3 regions of the Oceanobacillus sp. E9 genome follow, and region 3 is predicted to be linked to each of the others. Evidence: riboswitches for the same ligand, from Rfam matches in the RefSeq annotation. Region 3 holds a riboswitch; each other region holds the start of a gene.

Region 1 (6,421 bases), on a different contig from region 3:
TCTTTATTAGATGTTGGTTGGTAGCGATATCAATAAATATCTCGTGGAGTGAGATACGATTAAGCTTCAGTTCTGAAATATGTAAATCCTCAGGTAATTGACGTAACCAAAGAGGTGGATTTACATCTTGATTAAGATGGAGAATAGTCGTATCTCCATTTTGTTCAATTCGGTCAACGTTAGGAATTGTTTGCAGCTGTTCGGTGCTATTTTTCCCTGAAATTGTACATTTAAAGTTAGCATATTGTTTTTTCACATCATCTAATGTACCATATATTACTTTTTGTCCGTTTTGGATCATAAACAATCGATCACACATTTCTTCTACCAAATTCATTTGGTGAGAGGAAAGTAAGATTGCTGTTCCGTTAGCGGCAAGTTGTGAGATCTCGTCTTTAAAAATGTCCTGACTGACCGGATCCAATCCTGAAAAAGGTTCATCTAAAATTAATAAATCAGGTTCATGGATAATTGAACCAATGAATTGTACTTTTTGTCCCATCCCCTTGGACAATTCTTCTATAGATACATTTTCTTTTCCTTCTAAATCAAATTTTTTTAAGTAATAAAGTACTCTTTCTTTTGCTTGTTGAATTGGATAATCCTTTAAATCTGCTAAATATAATAGAATATCCATGACTTTTACATTTTTGTACAATCCTCTCTCTTCAGGTAAATATCCGATTTTATTTTTAGGTATTCCTTTCCCATTATAATTAAACTGAACAGTTCCACTATCAGGGTACATAATTCCCATAATATTACGAATTGTAGTAGATTTTCCTGCACCATTAGGACCAAGAATAGCCATGATTTCACCACGGTGAACTTCGAATGAAATTCCTTTTAAAGCTTGTTTATCTTTAAAAGACTTTTTCAAGTTATGAACATGTAATAAAGGCTCCATTCAATTACCTCCTTGATTGAATTTATTCATCGATAGTATAAGTACGCTTTACTTATGTGAAAAGTTTCAATTTAATTTTAATTGTTCAAAAAGTATTCACTACTTTGTTACTAATATGTGAAAACATTCACGAAATGTGGTTCCAATAACAAGAAGGTGCTATTATAAAAGTGTGATAAGGATATCCTATAAAACAATATGTGAAATGTTGAACAAATGTTATTAATTCATTTAATTCCAAATAAGGAGTGAAAAGGCAATGATGAATTTTATTAGAAATCATAAAGTAGCTGCAGGGTTATGGACAATTATTCGAGTGTATATAGGTTATGTTTGGTTAACCAGTGGTTTAGGTAAATTAATGGGGGGAGAATTTGATGCGAGTGGATTCTTGCAAGGAGCTGTTGCTCAAACTGGTGGTGAACATCCAACAGTTCAAGCTTGGTGGGGTGCCTTTTTAGAAGCAGTTGCTCTACCAAATGCCGATTTATTTACAGTTTTAGTAATGTGGGGAGAAGTATTAGTAGGTATAGCATTAATTCTTGGATTATTCACAAACTTCGCTGCTTTAATGGGTATCACCATGAACTTCGCATTCTTATTTAGTGGAACAGTCAGCACCAATGCACAGATGGTGTTACTGACAATCTTCATCATCGTAGCTGGAGCAAATGCTGGTAAATACGGATTAGATCGTTGGGTAATGCCATATATGAAACAAACTTGGAAAAATAGAAAACAGAAACAAAATAAAACAACAGTAGCTGCTTAAAATAGGAATCTAAAACTCCCAAACGAATAGTTTGGGAGTTTTTTAAATAATTATAATGGATTTTACAATTACATATTATGCCAAATTTCGCGTTTAAATCTAAGCTAAGTTGTGAATGATAGATATAGGTAATAATTATATATTCATATCTTCAACGAAAGGAGTAAACATAGTGAAAAAACAATGGGTATATGTATTGTCGTTTATGTTAATTACCCTGTTACTGATAGCATGTAACGATGATCAAACAGGGCAAGAAAATCAGGATAAGGGTGAGGAAGCAGTAGAATCGAATGCAACTGCAGAGGAAGAGGTTTTAGTCTCACTAGAAAATAACGAAGGACAAGTTGTTGGAACAGCTACATTAACAGAAGGTGAAGAAGGAGTTCATATCTCATTAGAGGGTGAAGATTTACCAGCAGGAGAACATGGTTTTCATATTCATGAAGTAGGTAAATGTGAATTGCCAGATTTTGAATCAGCTGGCTCGCATTATAACCCAACAAATGCTAAGCACGGATTTAATCATCCAGAAGGACCTCATGCAGGTGATTTAGAGAACATCACCGTAAATGAAGACGGAACCGTTCAGGCAGAAGTTGATGCTCCAATGGTGACTTTACAAGCTGATACGGAGAATACATTGTATACAGAGCAAGGAACCTCATTAATGATTCATTCCGGTCCAGATGATTATAGGTCTCAACCATCTGGTGACGCAGGAGATCGTATTGCGTGTGGTGTAATAGGAGAATAATTAATTCCATTCTTAAACTTTAAGAGACTAGGACAAAGAATAAATGTTCCTAGTCTCTTTTCTACTTTATTATAATTGTGTTTGGTGGAAGACTGTATTTGTATATATGAGATTGGTCCTGGGTATGTCTCCATAGACCAGTATTGATACATCGTATCAAAAACGTTAAAGAAATTCGTTTATTCATTGATTAAAGTCTCCTCAATAAGTTGTTAATGCTTGTGTCGAAGTTCCTTCAACCATTTGTGCAAAATAGTCCACCTGTTTCTTTGCTCGTTGTAAGATATTATTATCGATAATAGGGATTTCGTGTTGTTTATCTATTTGTTCATCTAAAAAATATAATCCTTTGAGGTTATGTGCTTTTAAAGTTGCGAGAACAGGTTTTAATGTGTACTCAACCGCTAATAAATGTGCAGGGCTGCCCCCTGTCATAATTGGTAAGACTGGTGTGTGTTTAAGTGCATCCTGGGGCAATAGATCAATTAAAGCTTTCAAAACACCCGAATATGCTCCTTTATAGACAGGAGAACCAACGATGACACCATCTGCCACTTGGATTTTTTGGGTTATATTCTTAATAGCCGCACTTTGAAAATTCCCTGTAAATAAATCTTCATACGGCACATCTTTAACAGAAATATGGGTTACAGAAAATTTCTGTTGGATTAGTTGATCACCTAAATAATGTAAGACCTTTTCTGACCTAGATAGTTCGGAGGGGCTGCCGGACAATGTCACAATGTTGTTCATTTTACCTATCTCCTTTGAAAATAAATTAGAATATAAGAAAACCCGCGATAAGCTTAACAAATAAGAGCGTCGCGGATTTTTTTTAATCTGGGCTCTTATCTTTCAAGAAATATAACTTGCTGGAGGTAGCACCTTTCTAATGAAATTAGAGGTTGCTGAAGCGTCAACGGGCCAGGTCCCTCGGCTTCTCTTGATAAGATGTATTAATTTTTTATATATTCTAATATATCAATCCCGATAAGTCAACTTTGTTTTGTGAGGAAATTTAATTGACAATTCTATCAGCTTGTATTATTATCGTTGAAACAAACTAAATAATGAAATATCTTATCCTGAGAGGTGGAGGGACATGGCCCACAGAAGCCTCGGCAACAGGTTCTAGTTTGAATACTGTGCCAAATCCATCAAGCATTTTTATGCTTGGTAGATAAGAGAAGACGGTGACAGAGCTCTTTTCTTATCTAAGGAAAGGGCTTTTTTAGTATTATTACAACTATAGACATGGGGGATGAAAATGAAGTATGGTTTTTGGTTGCCGATTTTTGGAGGTTGGCTTCGTAATGTAGAAGATGAGCAGATGCCTCCTACGTTTGAATATGCGAAACAGGTAATTCAGCATGCTGAGGAATGGGGCTATGATACGACATTAATTGCTGAATTATATTTAAATGATATTAAAGGGATAGAAGCGAATTCTTTAGAAGCTTGGACAACAGCAGCCGGGTTAGCTGCTGTAACAAATAAAATTGAAATTATGACAGCGGTTAGACCGATATATCACAATCCAGCAGTAATTGCGAAAATGGCTGCTAATATTGACCAATTAAGTGGAGGAAGATTCACGCTAAATGTTGTTTCTGGATGGTGGTCAGAAGAAGCGAAACAATATGGTGGAGACTTCACTGAACATGATGAGCGGTACGATAGAACAATCGAATTCCTAGAGGTTTTAAAAGGACTTTGGACGGAAGGTACCTTCTCTTACTACGGGAAATTTTATCAGGTAGAGAATACGAAGTTAGCACCAAAACCTATTCAACAACCGAATCCAATTCTATATGCTGGGGGAGAAAGTGAAAAAGGGAAGCAAGTAATTTCTACTTTATGCGATGCATATGTGATGCATGGTGGAACAGTAGAAGAAATTCAAGAAAAAATAGGTAATATGAAAAATCGGAGAAATAATCTCGATAAGGAAGCATTGCAATCATTTAGTATGGCTGCCTACGTGATATGTAGAGACTCTGAGGAAGAAGCATTACAAGAGTTGGAAAGAATTACATCAATAAAAGACGAAAAAGGATATGCAGGAATGAAAGATTTTACTTCTAAATCCCAATTAGAACAACAATTACAAATAAAAGATTATTCTGTTTCGAACAGAGGGTTACGTCCGAATCTTGTAGGGACGCCTGAACAAATTGCAGAAAGAATAATAGAATATGAGAAAGTTGGTTTGGATCAGCTATTACTACAATGCTCCCCTCAATTGGAAGAGTTGGAACGATTTGCTAAGCAAGTGATGCCGAAAGTAGAAGAATTAAGAAAGAAGACATCTACGTTACACTAAAGGAGTCATGATAATGAGTAAAATTTATGTTTTACATGAAAATATGGAATGGACAGAACATCTTATAAAACGATTTAATGATTTAGAACTTCCTTATGAAGATTGGTTACTTCAAGAAGGACATATAGATTTACTGAGTGAACCACCAGAGGGAATATTTTATAATCGCATGAGCGCATCCTCTCATACAAGAGGAAATCGTTTTGCGCCAGAGTTTACAAATGCTGTGTTAGCGTGGTTAGAGTTTCATGAAAGAAAGGTTATTAATGGTAGCCGTGCCCTACAATTGGAAGTAAGTAAAGTTCAACAATACTTGGAACTTGAGAGGTTTGGTGTAAAAACGCCAAAAACAGCTGTAGCAGTTGGAAAAGAGAATATCTTAAAAGCAGCAGAACAATTTGAAGGAAAAAGTTTTATTACCAAGCATAACCGAGCAGGAAAGGGATTAGGTGTACAATTATTCCGATCAACGCAAGCTCTTCAATCGTATGTGAATAGTAGTAATTTTGAAGAACCGATAGATGGTGTAACGTTATTGCAAGAATATATTGTTTCTCCAGAGTCTTATATTACACGTTGTGAGTTTGTAGATGGGAAATTTGTATATGCTGTGAAAGTGGATACTTCAGAAGGATTTGAGCTATGTCCAGCAGATGCTTGTTCTGTGGAAGACTTATTTTGTCCAGCTGGAGAAGAACCTGAAAAACCTGCAAAATTTCAAGTTCGGGAAGGATTTAATCACCCAATAATAGAACAATACGAGAAAGTTTTAGCAGCAAATGATATTCAAATCGCTGGAATCGAATTTATAGAAGATGCGAATGGAAATATTTTTACGTACGATATTAATACCAACACAAATTATAATTCAGAAGCAGAAGAAAACTATGGAACTTACGGAATGTTGGAAGTTGCGAAATTTTTAGAAAGAGAATTAGAACAACTAAAAGTTAAGTAGTAAAAGAGAAGATGTAGAGATAACGAGCAATGATTTGGATCTTGGTAACAAGACAAAATGATTGCTCGTTTTTTTGTTAGATATTTCATAAACCGAATAATTAGTAACTCTAAAATTAGGAGAGTCGATTGATTTTAATTATTAAAAAATTCTTGTATAATAACATCGTAATCTAACTAAACATAGAGGGAAGTTTTTTTATGGTGCAAGAAGTAAATACTAAAACTGACTTGGGTAAAGAGAAAATTTGGTCTAGGGACTTTCTATTTATTTGGATAGCGAATTTTTTTATTTTCCTAGGATTCCAGATGACATTACCAACGATTCCATTATTTGTAAAAGAACTTGGCGGTAGTGATCAAATGGTCGGTATTATTGTTGGTATATTTACATTTTCAGCATTACTGATTCGTCCCTATGCAGGGCATGCTTTAGAATCGAAGGGAAGAGGATTTGTTTATTTGTTAGGCTTAGGCATTTTTGTCATATCTGTGGGAGCTTATGCATTTACAGCAAGTCTTGTATTACTTGTCATTATTCGTATTGTCCAAGGAATCGGCTGGGGATTTTCTACAACTGCCGGTGGAACTGTTGCAACTGATCTTATACCGCCAAAGCGTCGAGGCGAAGGTATGGGTTATTTTGGTTTATCAGGAAATATTGCATTAGCATTTGGTCCATCCCTAGGATTAACATTAGCTGGT
Region 2 (6,421 bases), on a different contig from region 3:
CCATCATAGATAACAAACCATACGTACAGCCATATAATCCTGAAGAGCAAATAATGTGATCATTGGCTTTTGTTAATGCAAGTAAAATAGCGGATACGGCTGCCATCCCAGATGAAAAAGCTAATCCTCGCTCTCCACCTTCTAATGCTGCAATCCTCTCCTCCAAAATGCGTACAGTTGGATTACCTAAACGTGAATAAATATACCCTTCCTCTTCTGCAGCAAACCGTGCTTCCCCCTGTTCTGCTGAGTCAAATGTATATGTTGATGTTTGGAATATTGGAGGTGTCAAGCTCCCAAGCATCTGTGTTGAATCGTAACCTTCATGGATAACTGACGTTTCCATATGTTTATATGACTTTTTTTTCACCAAAATCCCCCTCTTTTATATTGGTTTTCCACCCTAATTAATAATAAAAAAGCTGAACACCAGCATTCGTGTCCGTCCAAGCTCTTGTACAGTCTTATTTAGTTTTTACAGACGATTAATCATCGTCAAATACAATAATAAAGTATTTACAACATTTATGAAAGCGTTTTCTTTATCATGAATTCAAATAATTGATTCTCTTCAAAAATCCATCTATTATTAGATAAAACTCAATGTACTTATAGAAAGAAGGAAAAAATATGGGGAATAAATCATCATTTCAGCAAGGTATGATTCTTGCATTTAGTGCATACTTACTCTGGGGATTTCTACCAATCTATTGGAAACAAATTGACACAATTGAAGCAGGAACTATTCTTGCACACCGTATTATTTGGAGTTGTGTATTTATGATTTTGCTTGTAATGATGTCTGGAAAATGGCGGGCTTTTGTACATACGATAAAGCATATGAAGCAAGATCGAAAAAAAATCATTTCCATCACCTTAGCATCGATTGTAATTACACTAAATTGGTTTTTGTTTATATTTGCCGTCAACGGAGGACACGTTCTACAAGCTAGTTTAGGCTACTATATTAATCCAATTTTAAGTATATTATTGGGATTAATCATTCTAAAAGAACCATCAACCAAAGCGCAGATATTCTCATTTATTCTTGCTGGAGCAGCAGTAATTTATCTTACATTAGGGTATGGGATCTTCCCATGGATATCGATATTTTTAGCTGCTTCTTTCGCCATTTATGGTTTCATCAAGAAGACCCTAGATCTCAGTGCAATGTTTGGGCTTACGTTAGAAACACTTGTTATGACACCATTTGCATTATTATATATATGGTTAGCTCCTCAAGCACAAGGATTTTCATTAAATCCTATCTTGACCGTGGAAAATCTATTTTTAATAGGTGGAGGCATTGTTACTGCTATTCCTTTGCTTCTATTTGCTGCGGGGGCAAGAAGAATACCGCTCGCTTCTGTTGGATTCTTACAGTATGTTGCACCGACTGTGATGTTCTTTCTTGGCGTATTTCTATATAAAGAATCCTTTACTACTCACCATATGATCACATTTTTATTTATTTGGTTAGCACTAGCAATTTATATGTATAGCTTATATAAACAATTACCCCGCAAGCGAGGGAAAAAGCATTGATTATATGAATTTTAAAATAATTATAAATTTACTGTTGACAATCAATAAGAAAACAAGATATACTTTATAACAATTTAATAAGCAAATCTCTTATCAAGAGTGGTGGAGGGAATAGGCCCTGCGAAACCCGGCAACCTGTGGCAATTTTGCTATTGAAAGGTGCTAAATCCTACAGACAATTGTCTGGAAGATAAGAGGAGGTTCGGTTTTATAAAGACAAAGTCCTCTTCTTATGAAGGGGGCTTTTTTTTTAATCCTTCTCTTATTACTTTAAAAATAATAATTTCAAGGAGGAAATACGATGTCTAAATTTCAATCATTACAAGCAGAAACTATCTTACTTCATGGTGGGCAAGAACCAGATCCATCAACTGGATCACGTGCAGTTCCAATATATCAAACTACATCCTATGTGTTTCGAGATACCGAACATGCACAAAATTTATTTGGTTTAGCAGAACCAGGAAATATTTATTCACGTATTATGAACCCAACTGTAGATGCTTTCGAACAACGAATTACTCAACTAGAAGATGGTATTGGCGCTGTTGCTACATCATCCGGTATGGCTGCGATTACGTTAGCAATTCTTAATATTGCTGGTTCTGGAGATGAAATTGTTGCAGATAGCAACTTATACGGAGGTACATTCAATCTATTTGCTAATACCCTTCCACGTTACGGAATTAATGTAAAATTTGTAGATGGTACAGATCCTCAAGCAATTGAAGATGCTATTACAGAAAAGACAAAGGCAGTTTTTGGTGAAATTATAACCAACCCTAGCCTCTATGTATTTGATGTTGAAAAAGTTGCTGAAGTAGCACATAAGCATGGTGTACCGTTAATTATTGATAATACCTTTGCTACACCTTATGTAACAAAGCCATTAACTTGGGGTGCAGATATTGTTGTTCATTCCGCAACTAAATGGATTGGGGGGCATGGAACAACCATTGGTGGTGTTGTCGTCGATAGTGGTCGGTTTGATTGGAATAACCAACGTTTCCCGGACTTTGTAAAACCTGATGAAAGTTATAATGGGTTAAAATACGTTGATCTTGGTGCGGAGGCATATATTACAAAGCTTCGAGTGCAGTTATTACGTGATATTGGAGCATCCCTTAGCCCACAAAATGCCTTTCTGTTACTGCAAGGATTAGAAACATTACACTTACGCATTAAACGACATACGGATAATGCATTACAATTAGCAAACTATTTACAAGCACATCCAGCTGTCGAATGGGTGAATTATCCAGGATTAGAAGAGCATCCATCTCACGAACTGGCAGGTAAATATTTAAAACAAAGCTTCGGATCTATTATTACTTTCGGAATATCTGGTGGTAGAGAAGCAGGTCGAACATTAATAGATAATGTTTCATTATGGTCACATGTTGCAAATGTAGGAGATGCCAAATCTCTCATTATTCATCCGGCATCTACCACTCATCAACAATTAAACGAAGATGACTTAGCATTAAGTGGTGTAACAGAAGAATTAGTACGATTATCCGTAGGTCTTGAGTCTATCGATGATATTATCGCTGATCTTGACCAAGCAATTGAAAAGGCTACTGGTAAATCACGTACAAATAAACCATCTCAAGAGGAAGTTGCAGTACAATGGTTACTTCAATCTCCATTTGATCGAAGCAATGGAGTGAGAAAAAAAGTAATAGCTACGCTTCAAATAGACCAAGATCAAATAGCACCGCTTAAAACACTAGGATATGAAATATTGCCGGTGACATCTTTAAGTGATCTTAATACAGAAGTTGATGCTATTTGGATTGATGAGACAATACCGTCTATCGAAGGAGTAGTACCTACAAATACGATTGTTTTTGCATCGGATAATCAATCTGCGCAATTAAAAAATAATATTGTGATAACCAATCAATCTCCAGCAAAAATCGCACTACAACTTCGTAATGGTCAAGAGACGAAACAACCAATCAAATTATAATTAGCTCTAAAATGTGTTTATGTTTCATTTTATAAGGGTATTAAAATATATATAAGATAAGGAGCCTTCCATAATGAAGGCTTTTTTTTTTGAAAAGATAAGAGTATAAAAATTGGGAATTCCTATCGTTCATAGAAAGATAAGGCCACTTCTAGCTCCATCAACCAGCAACGGCGACTTCACGAAATTGCCCTACGAAGACTGCCGAATGGCGTGGTCGCACTTATACCCTTGGGTGAAAGTCATCATCGGTTGTCACCTTACCGTGTCCTTTATCTTAAAGAAAAAAAGGAAGTTCGACCATTGTCGAACCATCCTTAAAAAAACAGGGAGGCACTCGCTACGTTGCTAAACGGTCGCTTGTGCTTTTATTCCTATAAATTGTTGGTTTAGGTTATCAATAAATGGATTAAACTATTATTATAAAAATCCATCTACTCCAGCCTTCTTCATAGACAAATCCATTTACTAATTCATAATATATAAGAAAAGAACTGCATAGGTGTGATTACATGAAAAACAAGAAAAAGATTATGATCTATAGCGGATTGGTTGCGTTAGTACTTCTTATTATAATTGGATTTATCTACCAATCTCAAGATCCATTTAAGCATCTTTCCTCCGACCAAATAGAGAAAGAAACAGCACTACAAAAACAAGTAGATCAAAATAAATCAAACAATCAACAAGACAATACGAATGACGAAACAGCTAATGAGAATGCAGAAGCCGAAGAAACATCAGGAAATCCCTTCCCCAAAGTTATCAATGAAGCTGTTCAGGGAACGATGAACTTCTTATCTACAGATGAAACACAAATCGTTGCTGTTGGTGATTCATTAACTCAGGGTGTTGGTGATGAAACCGAGCAAGGCGGTTATGTTGGCATTCTTGATAGAACAATAAATAGTACTGGATATAGTGCTGAATTTGATAACTTCGGAAAACGAGGTAACCGAACAGATCAACTGCTAGAAAGATTACGAAATGAACAAAATTTGATTGATGCCATTCAAGAATCAGATATTGCTTTAGTAACTATTGGTGCAAACGACATTATGCAAGTGGTTAAGGAAAATATCACAAGCTTAGATATTAATGATTTTCAAGTAGAACAAGTTCATTATGAGCAAAGGCTCCAAGATATTTTCACTGAAATCCGGGAAATTAATCCCGATTCTTATATATATTTAGTAGGGATTTATAATCCTTTTAAAAATTACTTTGAAGACATCCAAGAGCTTGATATGATCGTTAGTAACTGGAATGATACTGGAATCAGCATTACAGATGAATATGAAAATAGTACTTTTATACCAATTGAAGATTTATTTAATGATACAAATAATATTAACCTATATGCCGACGACAATTTCCACCCGAACTACGAAGGGTATTATAGAATTGCTGAACGAGTATTAAATTATATGTCAATTAGATAAGGATGAACATAATGAGAGAACGATTAAGAAGACTAAAAAAGATAAACAAGTGGAAAAAACTTTTCATAGGGTTATTTACCTTAAATATACTTTTGATAATTATCGTTCTTTCCCTCATCTTTTGGCCTGTATCGAATAATGAATACCCATCCTCAAATGATATAAATGAACAAGAAAGTTCCGAGTTTATTATTCGTACAACAAAACAAAATTTAAATAGTTTAGTAAATGCATATATCGAAAAATTACTTGAAGGGACAAATCATCATTATCGAATAGCACTTGAAGAAGATGTACATTTAATGGGAGAATTACCTGTATTCTCTTCCACGGTTCCTTTATCAGTTAGACTTGAACCACTAGTCCAACCGAACGGAGATCTGATACTCAAACAAAAATCAATATCTGTAGGTTTATTAGAGCTTCCGAACAAAAAAATTATGGAATATATGGGAAGATACTTACCAATGCCAGAATGGGTTACGATTAACCCAGAAGAGCAAGAAATCTATGTTGCAGTTACGGATATGGATATACAAGGAAACTTTCATGTATCTGTAGAAAACATTGACTTAGAGGCTAATAATATAGCACTTAAATTGAATGTGCCGTATGAAACACTTGGTATTCAACAACTAAACTCAGAATCATTACGAGGGCTTTATGAGGAAGACTAACCATTTATGCGTGCGATAGTGGATAGCCTGATTATTATAAAGCCACAGTGGAGACATTCTTCTCCTATATACTAAGCTTCATCATAATCTTGAAGTCTGGATATTCCTGCACGTCACATGCAGAATAAGACATAATAAAAAAGAACCTATGTTTTGGATAATCTATACCCCTTATATCACATTCTACACATAGGTTCTTTTTCTAATAAAATAATATTATAAAATAGATAATGAGTGCTTTTCTATATTCTTTTTTAAACCGCAGTAATCATCTAACGTTCCTTCGTATAATAGTTCAATACCTTGTAGTTCACGTAAATCAGATGGTGTGGTAAAATAAGGAGGCTTTTGGAACTTAAAAGATGAGATATGTTGTAGTACTGTTGCTACAAATTGAGAACAGAAATATGCTGATTTTCGATTAATTCTAATATGAAGCATTACTCCAAACAAACCAATAAAATTATAACGATATATATTTTGATTATTTTCTATATCTCTTATATGTTTTTTTATACTAAGATAATCTTCATTAGACACTTGAAAACGATAAATAGCACAAGGCGAATATCGCATAAATGGATTTCTAATATCTTCCTTTACGAAACCACCAATAAACGGATTATTAGGTTGTTTTCTCCCAAAACTGTATAATTCGGTTAATTCTTCATCAAATCCTATGGATACATGATTTAAAGGTTTTTTCGTATACAAATTTATCGCTCTCGAAAGATAACTCCCCGTGTCTGTAAATAGTAAATATACCGTCCTTTCACACATTCCTC
Region 3 (6,421 bases):
GCTAAACCATCTTGTAATGTACTATAAGCAACAGATTGATTTCGTTGAATAAGCAAGTTATTAGGCTTGTTCTCGTCATCGAAATAATCTTTTAGTTCTTCCGGTAATTCAGATAGGGAAGAAATTGTTTTTCCTTCTTTATATTCATGTTTGAACTCTGTAAAGTTCCAATTTGTGATTTTTGTTTTATCTGGCTTCGGCATTTCTAATGATTCAACCATACCTAAAGCGCTTGAACGTAATTTCGTCATCCATTGTGGCTCATTACGATCTTCTGAAAATTGGTTTATATAATCTTGATTGAATGGAAGTTTTGTTTCTACAGTCATGCTATCCCTCCTTACATTACGCATTTTGTTCAATGGTTTCGTCTTCAATACCTAATTCTTCTTTAATCCACTCATAACCTTCTGCCTCAAGACGTTTTGCAAGTTCTGGTCCACCAGATTTCACTACGCGACCTTGCATCATTACATGAACAAAATCAGGAGTAATATAGTTAAGTAGACGTTGATAGTGAGTAATAATTAGACAACCAAATTCATCTGAACGCATTTGGTTAATTCCTTTTGAAACTACTTTCAATGCGTCGATATCTAATCCAGAGTCAATTTCATCAAGAATCGCAATCTCTGGTTTTAATTGCATTAATTGCAGGATTTCATTACGTTTTTTCTCTCCACCTGAGAAACCTTCGTTTAAGTAACGTGTAGCCATACTTTGATCAATATCAAGAAAATCTAAATCTTTATCTAATTCTTTGATAAATTTCATTAATGGGATCTCATCGCCCTCTTCACGTTTTGCATTAATTGCTGAACGTAAAAAGTCAGAAGTCGTAACACCACTAATTTCACTTGGGTACTGCATAGCCAAGAACATTCCAGCACGAGCACGCTCGTCAACTTCCATTTCTAATACGTCTTCACCATCAAGTGTAATGCTTCCTTCTGTAACTTCATATTTAGGGTGGCCCATGATTGCTGATGCTAGTGTTGATTTACCAGTACCATTTGGTCCCATAATTGCGTGAAATTCTCCACCTTTTATTGTAAGGTTTACCCCTTTTAAGATCTCTTTATCCTCTATGCTTACATGAAGATTTTTGATTTCTAAAACTGATCCTGACATAAAACATACCTCCAAGTACTTTATTTTCATCAAATGAATTTATATCCATTCTCAATTTATTCTCATTATAATCTTAAAGCATTTCAAATTAATTATCAACTCTTTTAAGCTATACTGAACTTGTCATTTTTGGTTATTTCTAACACGATTGCTAGCTATTAAATAAGTATTAAAAAGGTGAAGATTTTACTGAATCATTAAGAAGGACATATAAATTTATTTTAACATATTATCAAACTTATCTGTAATAAGGACAATGGCGCTAGTGCCCGTTTAGCCACATAGCAACTGAAACAAAACAACTGAGATATAGGAAACACATTGAGGTGCCGAACTGATGATGACTATCACCCCGAGGTATAAGTGCAACTAAGCCTCATAAAGAACATTCGGCAGTCTTCTTTTCACCCAGGGGTATAAGTGCGACTAAGCCTCATAAAGAACATTCGGCAGTCTTCTTTATCGGAGGGTGATTTCTTGAAGTCGTCTAGCTGTTGGGAGTTTGTGTAGTTTATTCAGTTAGTTATCCATTGCCTACAAATTCTATATTTCCTATCGTTTGTAATTATAAAAGACTGATGTCGTATTGACATCAGTCTTTAAGATTTATTTTGGTAGTTGTGAATTTATTTCAGATGCCATTGTTTTAGCATCATGGTATTCCTTCTCTCGCAGTTTCTCAACATGAATTTGTTTTTCTAAACTTCTTCCATATTCCTCATAATTCAATCCTCTTGATTGTCCAAGTCCTTTTTGCATTTCCGAAGTAAAGGTTAAATCCATTCCACTGGTAATAATAAATCATCCTTTCTTATTCGTTAACATTAAAAATGTTAACACAGAAACTATTCCCGAACAAAATGGATTTAAACCTTGATTTCCTATTAAAACTTCATTTTTTTTAAAATAAACCACTTTAACTGATTTTTCTATACAATTCTTACATTTTACTCTTAATTACTTAATTAGTTGGTGTCGGAACCACTGCCCCATCATAATTTTCCGTGATAAAGTTTTGAATTTCTTCTGATTGTAAAACTTCGACTAGAGCGTTTAATGCTTCATTATCCTTATCCTCAGAACGAACTGCAATGACATTTACATAGTCTGATTCTTCACCTTCAACAAATAAAGCATCTTCTGAAGGGTTTAAACCAGTATCAATAGCATAATTTGTATTGATAACAACTAGCGCATCTTCTTCACTATGATAGTACTCAGGTAAGAATCCTGGTTCTGTTTCAGCTGAGAATTGAAGATTCTTCGGATTTTCCTCAATATCATCAATCGTTGCTGCAGACTTTTCTACACTTTCATCTAATTTAATTAAGCCTTCTTTTTCAAATAAAGAAAGGATACGTCCGTGTTCAGCAACTGAGTTACTTAAAATTACTTCTGTGCCTTCTGTGATTTCTTCAACACTAGTTATATTTTGGGAATATACACCCATTGGTTCCACATGTATGCCGCCAATAGATTCAATTTCATAACCTGTGTCAGCAATTGTTTGTTCTAGAAAAGGAATATGCTGAAAATAGTTTGCATCAATACGTTCATCAGCTAAATCATCATTAGGCAAGATATAATCTTGGTACTCTTCTATATTTAATGTAATTCCTTGCTCTTCTAATAATGGCTTTGCTTCTTCTAAAACTTCCGCATGCGGTACACTAGAAGCTCCAACTGATATTTCTGTGGTTTCATCAGACGACTCATCACCTGATGAACCTTCATCACTTGTTCCACAAGCTGCTAATAATCCCACAAATGCAATAGTTAACAATAATAATAATTTCTTCATCTCTGTGTCCTCTCCTTTTAACATTTTAATTAATTATTTCAACAAGTAGTGAAGCTACCTGAGGAATTCTTCTTTAACGCTTATCGAGTTTTCTAGTAATAGCATCCCCGATGAATTGGAATATAAATACGATAAGTACGATAATAATCGTACACCATAACACAACATCAAAGTCACGACGCTGAAACCCGAAATAATAAGCATAGTTTCCAAGTCCACCTGCCCCAATCGCTCCAGCCATAGCGGTATATCCTATCAAAGCAATTGTTGTAACAGTTATTCCAGACACGAGTGCCGGTTTTGATTCAGGTAATAAAACTTTAAAGATTATTGTTCTTGTCTTTGCTCCCATTGCTTTTGCGGCTTCCACTACACCTTTATCCACTTCAATAAGTGCAATTTCTACTAATCGTGCATAGAATGGAGCAGATCCAATAATAAGTGCTGGCAAAGCAGCATTAGGACCACGAATCGTTCCCATTAGAAAATCGGTAAACGGGAATAGCAATAAAATTAGTATAATAAATGGTATAGCTCTGAAGATGTTTACAAAGGCTGCAACAATATTATTCACAACTCGATTTTCCCAAATATTACCTTTTGAAGTTAGGAATAATAGTAACCCAAGCAAAATCCCAAAAATTGCTGTTCCTACCATTGAGATAAGTGTCATGTAGAACGTCTCATAGGTTGCTTCGATTAAATCTTCTATTTTGATCCCTTCAAATAAACTACTTAGCATGTTGAATTACCTCCAATTCAACAGACTCTTGACTCTCGATAAAGCTTCTAGCTCGTTCAATTTCACTGTCGTTCCCCGTTACTTGAACTACCAATGCTCCATAGCTGCCTGCTTGTGTCTGTGTGATATTTCCTTGGATAATATTTAAATCTACAGAAAATTGTTTAGCTATCTGACTGATTAAGGTTTGATTTGTAGTCTCCCCTAAGAAATGAATTCGATATAAAACCCCATTCGGATAATTTTCAACGATCGTTGACATATCACTATCCTCATTAGAACTCATAACCTGTTCAACGAACTTTCTAGTCACTGATTGTTTCGGATTTGTAAACACATCTAGGACTTGTCCCTCTTCTACTACTTTTCCTTGCTCCATTACAGCTACACGATTACAAATTTTACGAATAACATGCATTTCATGGGTAATTAAGATTATCGTTAAATTTAATTTCTCATTAATGTCTTGTAATAATGATAAGATCTGATTAGTCGTTTCTGGATCTAGAGCAGAAGTAGCTTCATCACATAGTAATACTTTAGGGGAATTCGCTAGGGCTCTAGCAATTCCAACACGCTGTTTTTGTCCGCCGCTTAATTGTGAAGGATATGATTTCTCTCTACCTTCAAGACCAACTAATCCAATTAATTCTTTTACTCTACGTTTTCTTTCTTGCTTATCAACACCAGCAATTTCTAAAGGAAACCCAATATTGTCCTCTACCGTACGTGACCATAATAAATTAAAATGTTGAAATATCATACCTATATCTTGTCGTGCAACACGAAGATCACTTTTATTTAATTCCGTGATTATTTGATCTCCTATTGTTACTTTTCCAGATGTAGGTTCCTCTAGTCGATTTATTAAACGTACAAACGTACTCTTTCCGGCTCCACTATAACCGATTACGCCATAAATATCGCCATCTTCAATATTGAGGGTCAATGAGTCTACAGCTTTGATGTCTTTTTTATTTAATGAAAATACTTTACTTAACCCTTCTATGGATATCAATCTTTATTCCTCCTCTTACTCTCCAACAACCATTTCGTTTAGTTTCTCCAAAATTCGTCAAAATAAAAACGCCTTTCTGTAAGAGAACAGAAAGACGTACGTACTTATCGTATATCGTCTGACGTTCTCTCATCTTTCATTTTCTGCAGGAATTGGCACCTTTCATTAATTATGAAGGTTGCCGCGGTTTCAAAGGGCCAGTCCCTCCACCGCTCTAGATAAGAGATATCATATTTTTAATGGTTATTTTTAATTAATTCAGTGTACCTATCTTAGCACGCGCTTATAGGACTGTCAATCAATAAATTACGTCGCATTTGAAAATAATTCTGGTTGATATTTTATCAAATAATCATATATATTTGCAGTTGAATAAAACGTATATATTCTTTCGACAATTTCCCCATTTTCCATAAATAATAAGCATGGTACACTTTCAATTTGGTTGTTCTGCATATATTCAGGGTGAATAGATGCGTTTATTTCGTGAAAAATGTCTTGTTGGTGAAGTCGTTCAATATTATCCAACATCGCCCTCGCAACCGAACAAGTTCCACAAAATGGTGTGTAAATATATATCACACCTCGTTCCATTTGTTTATTCCATTCCTTCATAATATATCACCTTTATCGTTCTTTTCTTTATATTAAATAAGATGGGTGGACTGTAAATCTCGCTCCGATTAATACATTAGCTAAAACTTTCATAGGTGTAGCCGCAACTTCGCGATACTCACTGCTCACATAAATATGTTCTGCATGAGGTAATTCCCTCGCTAATTGTTTTCTCAATTTCATACCAGAAGGGTCCTCATCTACTAATATATAGACATCTTTTTCATCTAATTGATACGTTTCTAGTAGTTCATCTAGTTTTTCAACACCTAAAGTCCCATTTGTACAAACGATTATAACATGATCATCAATGATTTTTTCAATCTGTCGTTTATCCGACAAACCTTCTACAATTATTACTTTATTAGATTCATTTGTCATCATCGCATAGCACTCCTTATGTAAGCAAGAAACATGCTTATTTAGCACGACTTGATTTGGAATAAAGATCTCCCATAAAACTTATGATAATTCGATTCTCAAAACACTTAAACCGTCTTCACTGATACATTAATCGAAATATAAGCTAGTATTTGTATATTATCATTATATGATAAAACAAAGGCTGACTATACACAAATAACGTGTAATTGTCAGCCTAAAAATTAGTCTTGAATAAACGCCTCGTATTTCTCTGCAGATAATAATTCTTCAAGTTCCTTTTCGTCGGATGGTTCAATCACAATCATCCAAGCTTTTTCATATGGAGATTCATTAACATACTCTGGGCTATCTTCCAACTCATCGTTGATTTCGACTACTTTTCCACTTACTGGTGCATAGAGTTCAGATACTGTCTTTACAGACTCTACACTCCCAAAGGGTTCATCAGCTTTTAACTCTTCCCCAATTTCAGGAAGTTCGACAAACACAATGTCTCCCAATTCATCTTGAGCAAAGTCTGTAATCCCGATGCGTAATTTCCCATCTTCTTGTTTTACCCATTCGTGCTCTTTAGAATACAATAAATCTTGTGGCAAACTCATAAACAATCCCTCCAAATTATCATTCCATTTTAACTATACAATCTATAATATCATTTTTCTAGTTAAAATTACTTCCAAACCTTTTCAAAGGAATCTTCTTTAAACCCAATTGTTAGATTTTTCCCGTC

The links. Region 3 has a riboswitch for S-adenosylmethionine ahead of AQ616_RS18675 (methionine ABC transporter ATP-binding protein). Riboswitches for the same ligand answer to the same signal wherever they lie in the genome.
Region 1: another riboswitch for S-adenosylmethionine. It lies ahead of ssuE (NADPH-dependent FMN reductase); the one in region 3 lies ahead of AQ616_RS18675 (methionine ABC transporter ATP-binding protein).
Region 2: another riboswitch for S-adenosylmethionine. It lies ahead of AQ616_RS00675 (O-acetylhomoserine aminocarboxypropyltransferase/cysteine synthase family protein); the one in region 3 lies ahead of AQ616_RS18675 (methionine ABC transporter ATP-binding protein).

The regions. Positions count from the first base shown of each region.
Region 1 is NZ_LSNA01000001.1:190,087-196,507, reverse strand. It holds gene AQ616_RS00855 (ABC transporter ATP-binding protein) at 1-907, opposite strand, end outside; gene AQ616_RS00850 (DoxX family protein) at 1,167-1,679, shown strand; gene AQ616_RS00845 (superoxide dismutase family protein) at 1,852-2,436, shown strand; gene ssuE (NADPH-dependent FMN reductase) at 2,638-3,189, opposite strand; SAM riboswitch class I at 3,282-3,389, opposite strand; SAM riboswitch class I at 3,514-3,623, shown strand; gene AQ616_RS00835 (LLM class flavin-dependent oxidoreductase) at 3,704-4,759, shown strand; gene AQ616_RS00830 (ATP-grasp domain-containing protein) at 4,773-5,717, shown strand; gene AQ616_RS00825 (MFS transporter) at 5,918-6,421, shown strand, end outside.
Region 2 is NZ_LSNA01000001.1:153,605-160,025, forward strand. It holds gene megL (methionine gamma-lyase) at 1-346, opposite strand, end outside; gene rarD (EamA family transporter RarD) at 631-1,545, shown strand; SAM riboswitch class I at 1,633-1,742, shown strand; gene AQ616_RS00675 (O-acetylhomoserine aminocarboxypropyltransferase/cysteine synthase family protein) at 1,847-3,517, shown strand; gene AQ616_RS00680 (SGNH/GDSL hydrolase family protein) at 4,030-4,959, shown strand; gene AQ616_RS00685 (YpmS family protein) at 4,971-5,636, shown strand; gene AQ616_RS00690 (hypothetical protein) at 5,853-6,416, opposite strand.
Region 3 is NZ_LSNA01000011.1:40,640-47,060, forward strand. It holds gene sufD (Fe-S cluster assembly protein SufD) at 1-329, opposite strand, end outside; gene sufC (Fe-S cluster assembly ATPase SufC) at 346-1,131, opposite strand; gene AQ616_RS19745 (YuzK family famiily protein) at 1,738-1,914, opposite strand; gene AQ616_RS18665 (MetQ/NlpA family ABC transporter substrate-binding protein) at 2,093-2,932, opposite strand; gene AQ616_RS18670 (methionine ABC transporter permease) at 3,006-3,674, opposite strand; gene AQ616_RS18675 (methionine ABC transporter ATP-binding protein) at 3,664-4,692, opposite strand; SAM riboswitch class I at 4,819-4,917, opposite strand; gene AQ616_RS18680 (thioredoxin family protein) at 4,999-5,307, opposite strand; gene AQ616_RS18685 (ribonuclease M5) at 5,335-5,691, opposite strand; gene gcvH (glycine cleavage system protein GcvH) at 5,913-6,293, opposite strand; gene AQ616_RS18695 (arsenate reductase family protein) at 6,362-6,421, opposite strand, start outside.